Regions from separate parts of the Fictibacillus halophilus genome, predicted to be linked through region 2. Evidence: riboswitches for the same ligand, from Rfam matches in the RefSeq annotation. Region 2 holds a riboswitch; each other region holds the start of a gene.
What was found. A riboswitch is a leader RNA that binds a small molecule or an ion and turns the genes downstream of it on or off. The one in region 2 is predicted to bind S-adenosylmethionine.
Positions count from the first base shown of each region.

Region 1: another riboswitch for S-adenosylmethionine. It lies ahead of metK (methionine adenosyltransferase); the one in region 2 lies ahead of I5J82_RS01590 (PLP-dependent aspartate aminotransferase family protein).
Region 3: another riboswitch for S-adenosylmethionine. It lies ahead of I5J82_RS07745 (MetQ/NlpA family ABC transporter substrate-binding protein); the one in region 2 lies ahead of I5J82_RS01590 (PLP-dependent aspartate aminotransferase family protein).

Region 1 covers NZ_JAEACF010000001.1:2,368,134-2,371,420, forward strand. The annotation lists partial or broken gene I5J82_RS12290 (glycosyltransferase family 4 protein) at 1-108, shown strand, start outside; gene metK (methionine adenosyltransferase) at 380-1,585, opposite strand; SAM riboswitch class I at 1,748-1,878, opposite strand; gene pckA (phosphoenolpyruvate carboxykinase (ATP)) at 2,140-3,287, shown strand, end outside.
Region 2 covers NZ_JAEACF010000001.1:291,519-294,805, forward strand. The annotation lists gene I5J82_RS01585 (hypothetical protein) at 108-1,217, shown strand; SAM riboswitch class I at 1,394-1,509, shown strand; gene I5J82_RS01590 (PLP-dependent aspartate aminotransferase family protein) at 1,695-3,287, shown strand, end outside.
Region 3 covers NZ_JAEACF010000001.1:1,494,441-1,497,727, reverse strand. The annotation lists gene I5J82_RS07750 (alpha/beta hydrolase) at 112-918, shown strand; SAM riboswitch class I at 966-1,086, shown strand; gene I5J82_RS07745 (MetQ/NlpA family ABC transporter substrate-binding protein) at 1,216-2,037, shown strand; gene modB (molybdate ABC transporter permease subunit) at 2,354-3,013, shown strand; gene I5J82_RS07735 (hypothetical protein) at 3,045-3,200, opposite strand.

The sequences.
Region 1 (3,287 bases), 2.1 Mb from region 2:
AATTATGCGATGACTAAATCTTGGTCATTTATTTTTGGGAATCTTTTGATGCAGTATGAGGAAGTTATTTTTACGAAGAAGAATAAAAATAAAACAATCATTGCGTAGCAGGCGCAAGATGAATATTAAGATATCCCTATATTTTAATTTTTATATCCCCCTGATAAACATTAGCGGTTCAAATGTTTATCAGGGGGACACCAAGAATTTTACACGAGGTAATCACAATTATATCCGTCAATAAGGTACATTTTTTTCAGTAAAACTTCTGATTAATTCCTTATTTAAAAATTTTTTCGATTTTCAACAGATCCTCCTTAACTGACGGATCACTACAAAAAAAGCAGACTTCCATTAGGAAGTCTGCTTTAACATATCATTAAATATTCGCTTGTTTCTTAAGCTCTGCAGCTTTATCTGTGTTTTCCCAAGGAAGATTGATGTCAGTACGTCCGAAGTGGCCGTATGCAGCAGTTTGCTTGTAGATCGGACGGCGAAGATCAAGCATCTTAATGATTCCAGCCGGACGAAGATCGAAGTTGTTGCGAACTAGTTCTACAAGAACTTCTTCAGAAACTTTTCCTGTTTCAAAAGTGTTTACAGCGATTGAAACGGGTTGAGCTACACCGATTGCATAAGCAAGCTGAACTTCTACTTTGTCAGCTAGACCTGATGCTACGATGTTCTTAGCTACATAACGAGCAGCATAAGCAGCTGAACGGTCAACTTTAGTTGCGTCCTTACCTGAGAATGCACCGCCACCGTGACGAGCATATCCACCGTAAGTATCAACGATGATCTTACGGCCAGTAAGACCAGCATCACCTTGTGGTCCACCGATTACGAAACGGCCAGTTGGGTTGATGAAGTATTTTGTGTTCTCGTCGATCAACTCAGCAGGAACAACAGGTGTGATTACTTTTTCTTTGATGTCTCTTTGAATTTCTTCAAGTGTGTTCTCAGGGTGATGCTGAGTAGAAATGACGATTGTGTCGATACGTACTGGCTTATCGTTCTCATCATACTCAACAGTTACTTGAGTTTTTCCATCTGGACGTAAGTATGGAATCTCTTCAGTCTTACGAACTTCTGTAAGACGACGAGATAATTTATGAGCTAGCGAGATTGGAAGAGGCATAAGCTCTTCTGTTTCGTTACACGCAAATCCGAACATTAGACCTTGGTCACCTGCACCGATTGCTTCGATTTCAGCATCTGTCATAGAACCTTCTCTTGCTTCAAGAGCTTGGTCAACACCCATCGCGATATCAGCAGATTGCTCATCGATAGAAGTTAATACTGCACACGTTTCAGAATCGAAACCATATTTTGCACGATCATAACCGATTTCTTTAATTGTCTCACGTACAACTTTTGGGATATCTACATAAGTAGAAGTTGTGATTTCACCTGCAACAAGTACAAGACCTGTAGTTACAGATGTTTCACATGCTACACGAGCATTTGCATCATTAGCTAAAATTTCATCTAGAATCGCATCTGAGATCTGATCACAGATCTTATCTGGATGGCCTTCTGTAACGGATTCTGATGTAAATAAACGACGACTAACTTTTTTGGACAAGTTAATATCCTCCCTTTAACTGCTTTCAGTATGATACGGTACTTTATTCTTATCTATTTTACACAGTTTATGTTCTTAACCTGAAAAAGGCATAAAAAAAGCCCTTCCCTGTTTCACATACATTCACGAGGGAAAAGGTTTTAAAACCATAATGCCTTCAACCTCTTATTGTCCAAGGTTATTTTCACCTTGCAGGTTAGCACCTTTTCATTTCCAGTGGCGTTATTGTTACCACTTTCATGTCGGTTGCTGGGTTTCATAGGGCCTGTCCCTCCACCTACTCAGAATAAGAGTAGCCGTTCTCGAAATATGATAGCGTAATGAGCACTCTCTGTCAATAGAAAACCCTATGAATAGCAATTAGTTTAGAGTATTATATTCTATAGAATGAAAGCGTTTTAAATAAGATGGATAATTCACATGATTTTAATCTTTTTTTAGGAAGCAAGAACTTTTTTGATGCACTTTCATAAAATAGTATACATTATTTAATTCAATGTGTTATACTAATTTTCGAATATATCACTCTAGGATAAAGGATGGTACTGTCTCATATGAATACTTTGGAATTTACGACAACCTTAAACGATCTTGTGACCCGTGAAACAACTCACCAGAACTTACCTGTTCCGGTTTTAGTAGAAAAATCTCTTCAGCGTAACGAGGGCATCCTTACATCCACAGGAGCACTTCAAGCTACAACGGGGAAATATACAGGCCGTTCCCCTGAGGATAAATTTATCGTTGAAGATGCTTCCATTAAAGATTCAATCGATTGGGGAAAGGTAAATAAGCCATTTTCACCAGAAAACTTTGATAAATTATACAAAAAAGTCCTCCAATACTTAGGGAATAAAGAAGAATTATTCGTATTTAAAGGGTTTGCTGGTGCAGACCGCGAGTATCGCCTTCCTATCCAAGTAATCAATGAGTATGCATGGCATAACCTTTTTGCTCATCAAATGTTTGTGCGCCCGAACCACGATGAGCTAGATACTCATGAATCTCAATTCACAGTTGTTTCAGCGCCAGGATTTCAAGCTAACCCGGCTGAAGATGGAACAAACTCCGAGACATTTATTATCGTTTCTTTCGAGAAGAAAATTGTTTTGATCGGTGGTACTGAGTACGCAGGTGAAATTAAAAAATCTGTATTCTCTGTCATGAACTACATTCTACCTGAAAAAGGCATTCTATCTATGCACTGTTCTGCAAACGTTGGGAATGAAGGAGATGTGGCTTTATTTTTCGGACTATCCGGAACTGGAAAAACTACTTTATCTGCTGACCCGAATCGTCGTTTGATCGGAGATGATGAGCATGGTTGGGCTAACACTGGTGTCTTCAATATCGAAGGTGGATGTTATGCTAAAACAATCGACCTCTCTAAAGAAAAAGAACCACAAATTTGGAACGCGATTCGTTTTGGAAGTGTTTTAGAGAATGTGATGATCGACCCAGTTACGAGAGAAGCTGATTATAAAGATTCTTCACTAACAGAAAACACACGCGCAGCGTATCCTGTTGATGCTATTCCAAATATTATTCAACCAAGTGTCGCAGGACACCCGAACACAATCATCTTCTTAACAGCTGACGCATTCGGTGTACTGCCTCCAATCAGCAAACTTACTAAAGAACAAGCAATGTATCACTTCTTATCAGGATACACAAGCAAACTAGCAGGAACAGAAAGAGGCGT
Region 2 (3,287 bases):
AAGACTTCAGACCTACAAGATAACTTAAGAAAAAAGGATTTTTTTCGACATTTACCGAATATATGCTTCATGAAACGTATTTTCAATTTTAGAAAGAGGAACTTCTTATGAAAGAGACATTTGACTTGATTGATTATGCACTGCAAAAAAGCGGGTTAGAGGAACTTAAAGATCCGACTCAGGTTCAATATTTAGGTGAAGGAGCTTGGCATCTTGCTTATTTTGTTCAGCTGCGCACTGGGGATGCTGTGGTCGTACGTTTTCCGAAAACGGAGGCCTATGGAAGGAACGTTGAGTTTGATGAAGAAGCCATTCACTCAGAATATGCAGGGACTAGAGCATATTATGAGCTAGCTAATCAAGTTAAACCAGGAATCTGCCCTGCTTTTTTCAACTATCATGTAGAAAAAGACAGAACATTTACCGTTGAATCTTATGCGGGAAAGGCGATCAAGCTTGATCAACTAACGGCTGTAGAAGCGTTTCATATCGGAGCAGAACTTGGTGAGTTCTTTCGCAAGATGAATGCTGCACATCATGGCTTAAAAGGGTTCGGTTATCTCTCATGGAACGGAAAACATATTGAAGGGAAATACCACTCAGATGTTTCAGAATCTATGAAGAAAGAAAACACTGATTACATAAATGATTTTAAGAATTTTATAGATACGTATGAGGGGTCGATTTCTTCATCAGCTTTAGTTGATCTTCAAGCCTGCATGGAAGATAGAGAGATCGAAAATCATACGGTTGTACTTACTAATCAAGATACATCTCCAGAGAATATATTGCTGCATTCAGATGGTACTGTCTGTTTGATCGATCCTGTACCAATCTTATATAGCGGAGATTCGCTCGCGGGGAATTTTCTTAATAATTACCGTACCTTGTTCCCAACATTCTTTAATGCACCGCGTTATGCGCGACATGAATTTGATCGATTTGAAGACCGTTTGAAAAGAATAGCTGATGGATTTTTAGAAGGTTATTCTAATGGAGATCTAGCTATAAAGCGTCGAGTGAAACAAGAAGAGTTTATTCAACTTACTGATCTAACTGTTCTTCATTGGCATCTGCTTCAGACTGATGAATTAACCTCTGAACAGAAAATTCGTTACGGAGAAAGAGAAGCAATTGCCAATCGAATAACGGTACTTGTAAAAAAGATCGAAGAGTTTAAATGGTTGGATGAAAAAAGTGGAACAAAATTAGCATAACCGGCATAGCATGGGCATAATCTTAATTCAAAGCTGACAGTTGAACACTCATTCTATTGTATTACTTTTATGATTTTTCAAAAAACGGTTGACTTTTTAAAACATCTTACTCTATAATCCTATTCAAGAACAAAACAAACATCAGCACGTTAATGTGTTAAACATAATTTGAATATCTCTTATCCAGAGAGGCGGAGGGACTAGGCCCGATGAAGCCCGGCAACCAACAAACCACATTTGGTTTGGAAAGGTGCCAATTCCTACAGATCTTTTTTGATCTGAAAGATAAGAGGAGGACCAAAACCCTCTTCTTAGGAAGGGGGTTTTTCTTTTTTCCCCTTATCATACTTCACGTACAAACATCACTTAGTCACTTATTTCATTTTTAAAATCGAATATAGCAAAAGGGAAAAGCATTAATCTTTATCCCTAGTTTTCCTATAGATTTAATTTGGATAATAAGAAGGAGCGATTATAATGACAAAATCTTTTGATGGATACGATATTGAAACATTGCTATTACATGGGGGGCAAGCGCCTGACCCAACGACAGGATCACGAGCAGTACCTGTCTACCAGACTACTTCCTATGTTTTTTCTGATACAGATCATGCGCAAAGCCTTTTCGCACTCGACGAGCCAGGAAATATCTACAGTCGAATCGGAAATCCAACGGTTGATGTTTTCGAGAAAAGGGTTGCTCTTCTAGAAGATGGGGTTGCAGCTGTAGCTACTTCTTCTGGAATGTCAGCAATCGCGCTTGCCGTTTTAAACATCGCACATGCAGGAGATGAAATTATTGCAGCTACGAATCTATACGGAGGAACTTACAACCTATTTTCTACTACTCTTCCGAAATACGGAATTAACGTAAAGTTTGTAGATGCAGAGGATCCAGAGAATTTCAGAAAAGCGGTTACTCCAAACACGAAAGCATTTTTTGCTGAAACGATCGGTAACCCGAGTCTTAACGTATTAGATATTGAGGCAGTGGCAGATATTGCGCATGAGAACGGTGTACCTCTAATTATTGATAATACATTTGCAACGCCATATGTAACAAAACCGATAAGCTTTGGAGCGGACATCGTAATCCATTCAGCAACAAAGTGGATCGGCGGACATGGAACAGCCATTGGCGGTGTTGTGGTAGACGGAGGACGCTTTAATTGGAACTCAGAGAAATATCCAGGATTCACTGAGCCAGATAACAGCTATAACGGATTAAGATACGCAAATGACTTTGGAACGTTAGCTTTTGCGACTAAATTACGCGTACAGCTGTTAAGAGATTTTGGAGCATGCTTGAGTCCACACAATGCATTTCTTCTTTTACAAGGTTTAGAAACACTTCACTTACGAGTGGAAAAACATGCGAAAAACGCACAAGAAGTGGCTGAATATCTGGAAAAACATCCAGCGGTAGATTGGGTTTCATACCCTGGTCTTTCTTCGCACAGAAGTCATGAGCTTGCTAAAAAATATTTAAGCAATGGTTTTGGTTCGATCGTAAACTTTGGAATCAAGGGTGGGCGTGATGCAGGTCGTAAGGTCATCAACAACATTTCATTATGGTCACACGTTGCAAATGTTGGGGATGCAAAATCATTGATCATCCACCCTGCTTCTACCACTCATCAGCAGCTGAGCGGAGACGAATTAGTAGCAACTGGCGTAACAGAAGAACTTATTCGGTTATCGATTGGACTTGAATCCGTAAAAGATCTTACGAATGATCTTGATCGTGCGATACAAACGGCAACAGGGATCGGATCGGATAATACGGAGATCACGATTAATGATGAAGGTGTTATCCGCTGGGCATTGCAATCCTCACTATATAGAGCAGTAGAGAACGGTCAGGAAATTCAGCGTCCCAAAACACTAGCGATTGTTGGACTCAGTTCCAACCCAGCAAGACCTAGCCATAGATTAGCTAGAAAAATGCAGCGTCTTGGCTATAAAATCGTTCCTGTTAATCCAAGAGAAACGGAAGTACTTGATGAAAAAGCATATCCAGATTTAAAATCCATTCCGTTTCCGATTGATGTCGTTCAAGTATTTAGAAGT
Region 3 (3,287 bases), 1.2 Mb from region 2:
GGATTGTATGTATGAAACCGTGTTCTCTAATTGAACATGGTTTTTTTGTGTTGATATCAATGGGTAATTACAATGACAGCTATCTCAATAAATAGAAAAGGAGTGGGTAATATGGTTACATCGGATTGTATATGGTGGAAGGATAGAAAATTGGCTCACACCATTCATTTCCCTCATGAAAATGGAGTAGGTGAAAAGAAGTTACCGTTAATCATTATTTGCCACGGTTTTACGAGTACACGGATTGGAGTAGACCGCCTGTTTGTTAAAACAGCTCAGGCACTCGTTGAACTTGGGTTTGCTGTATTGAGGTTTGATTATGCTGGATGCGGTGAGAGTGAAGGGGAATATGGAGAAAATGAGTTCGCTTGTTTTATTGATCAGACAAAGGAAGTGATTTCATATGGAAGAAAACTACCTAACATTGATCAAAACGCAATAACGCTAATCGGTCATAGTTTAGGCGGTGCTGTTGCGGTATGCACTGCAGCAGATGATGAAAGAATTAATAATGTGATCACATGGTCTGCTGTAGGAAATCCATTTGAAGAAATTAAAGAAATAGTTGGCTACAACGGCGAGCATCCCGTAATTGATCATTTAGGTTATACCATAACGGAAGAATTTTTACTTTCTCTTCAAGCTTATTCACCATTAGAAGACATCAAGCAGTTTAGTGGGAACGCGCTGTTCATTCATGGAACAGGTGATCAAGTTATTTCTTCAAGTTATTGTAAGGACTATTATGAAGAATCAAATAAGCGAAATGAAGGTGTCAGTGAAATGATACTTATAGAAGATGCAAATCATACGTATTCTTCTATCAGGCATTTTGACCAGCTCATCACTACTACTTCTGATTGGTTATTAAAATTTGTTACTACTTCGGTTCAGAATAGTTTGAAAAAAAGTGTTTGACATTAATCGAGATATCTGTAATAATACAAAGTAATTTGATAGGAATACTCTTATTAAGAGCAGGTGGAGGGAATTAGCCCTATGAAACCCGGCAACCATTTACATTGTACTTAGTATCAATGTGAAAACGGTGCTAAATCTAACAGTGGTCACACTGAGAGATGAGAGGAAAATCGGATTTTTTCGAGAAGCCTTCTGTCTCTTTCATGAGCACAGGAGGCTTTTTGCATGCCGAAACTTTATATAAGAATTCTTAACAAAGAAAAATTTAGAAATTAGGGGATAGGGGATCGAAACATGAAAAGGATCGTTCAAGTTTTACTCGCAAGTTTGGCAGTATTCGTATTAGCTGCGTGTGGCTCATCGACAAGTGGTGGAGAAAAAACAGAAAAGCTTGTAGTGGGAGCATCTAACGTACCGCATGCTGAAATTTTAGAAGAAGCGAAGCCGCTTTTGAAGGAAAAGGGAATTGATTTAGAAATAGTAAAATTCCAAGACTATATCTTACCGAACAAGTCGCTTTATGAAAAAGAAATTGATGCAAACTATTTTCAGCACATTCCATATTTAACACAGCAAGTAAAAGATAACCCAAAATACAAGTTTGAAAATGCTGGTGCGGTTCACCTCGAGCCGATGGGTGTTTATTCAAAGAGACATAAATCACTAAAAGACATTCCAGATGGCGGGAAAGTAATCTTAAGTAACTCAGTTGCTGAGCACGGTCGTATCCTTTCAATCTTTGAAGCAGAAGGTCTAATCAAACTAAAAGAAGGAAAAGGCTATGAAGCACAAATAAGTGATATTGTAGAAAATCCGAGAAAACTAGAGTTTGTGGCAGACATCGATCCAGGACTATTAACAAAGGCATATGAAAACGATGAAGGCGATGCGATTGTTATCAACACTAACTTCGCAATCGATGCAGATTTGAACCCTAAGAAAGATTCAATCGCCTTGGAAGGATCTGAATCACCATTCGCAAATATCATCACAGTGCGTGAAGGTGACAAAGAGAAGAAATCTATTAAAACGTTGATAGAAGTACTTCACTCGAAAGAGATTACTGATTTTATTGATAAAGAATACAAAGGTTCAGTTCTAGCTGTTAAAGAGTAAAGAATAATCAGCTGCCTAGATGGGTGAATCCACTCATCTAGGCAGCTTTTCTCATATATGGATGGTTTCTTAGGCAGCGGGAGAGCACCTTTATACAACATTAAGTCTAAATAAGAAAAATTAAGTCTTAAAGAGGAAAATTAGTTCATATTCGTCATCAATTAAGTCGTTTCAGACAGGAATTGAGTCTAATTTCAAACATAAAGGCCGTTCGACAATTTCGAATATCTTTCATCTCCATCAAAGTTTGATGTGATATGATGAAGACGGATAAATTCAGCATTATAATCATTGTGTTAAGCGGGTGGAAAAGGAAATGGCAACTGATTTTTGGTCACCTGTCACATTATCACTCGGTATAGCGGTGACAGCTTCATTAATTGTGGTTCTAGCAGGCATATTTTTGGGCAGAATCATGGCTCATCAGAAATTTAAAGGAAAAATGTTGATTGAAACAGTATTCTTACTTCCACTCGTACTACCCCCAACGGTGGTAGGATTTTTGTTAATTGTTTTGTTTGGTCGAAATGGTCCAGGAGGACAGCTAGTAGAGTGGCTCTTTAACCAACCGATCATGTTTACTTGGTGGGCAGCCGTTATTGCTTCTGCAGTTGTTGCATTTCCACTCATGTATCAATCCGCAAAAGCGGGTTTCGAATCAATTGACTTAGACATTGAGAACGCAGCGCGTGTAGACGGGGCGAACGAGTGGGATGTTTTGCGGAAAATCTCTGTTCCACTATCTATTAGGGCAATCACGTCAGGTGCTATTCTGAGTTTTGCTCGCGCGTTAGGTGAGTTTGGTGCTACTTTAATGTTTGCCGGAAACATACCAGGAAAAACACAGACGATATCCACTGCCATCTATATCGCGATTGAATCTGGAAATATGGATCTTGCTTGGATGTGGGTAGGGAGTGTTATCGCGATTTCATTCCTCATGCTGATCGCTGTTAATCGAATAAGGACTTATTGAAGAAAGAACCCGAAAAAAATGGGTTCTTTTTTTAATCGTCCTCTACTTCCTCCGTGATTTTATCCTCATGTTCATCTGCATCTTCACGTTCTTGTACCTGTTCTGTATCACCATACTGTTCATTTATCTCTTGTGCGAGATTCGTTAAGTACTCATCAGAGAATAAAGGATTCTTTTGTTTAGCCATGTAAAAAACTCCTATTGTTAACGAAATGTTACGTTCAAATTATTAACTATTTCTATGTATAACCAATATGTACGTATTTTGATCAGC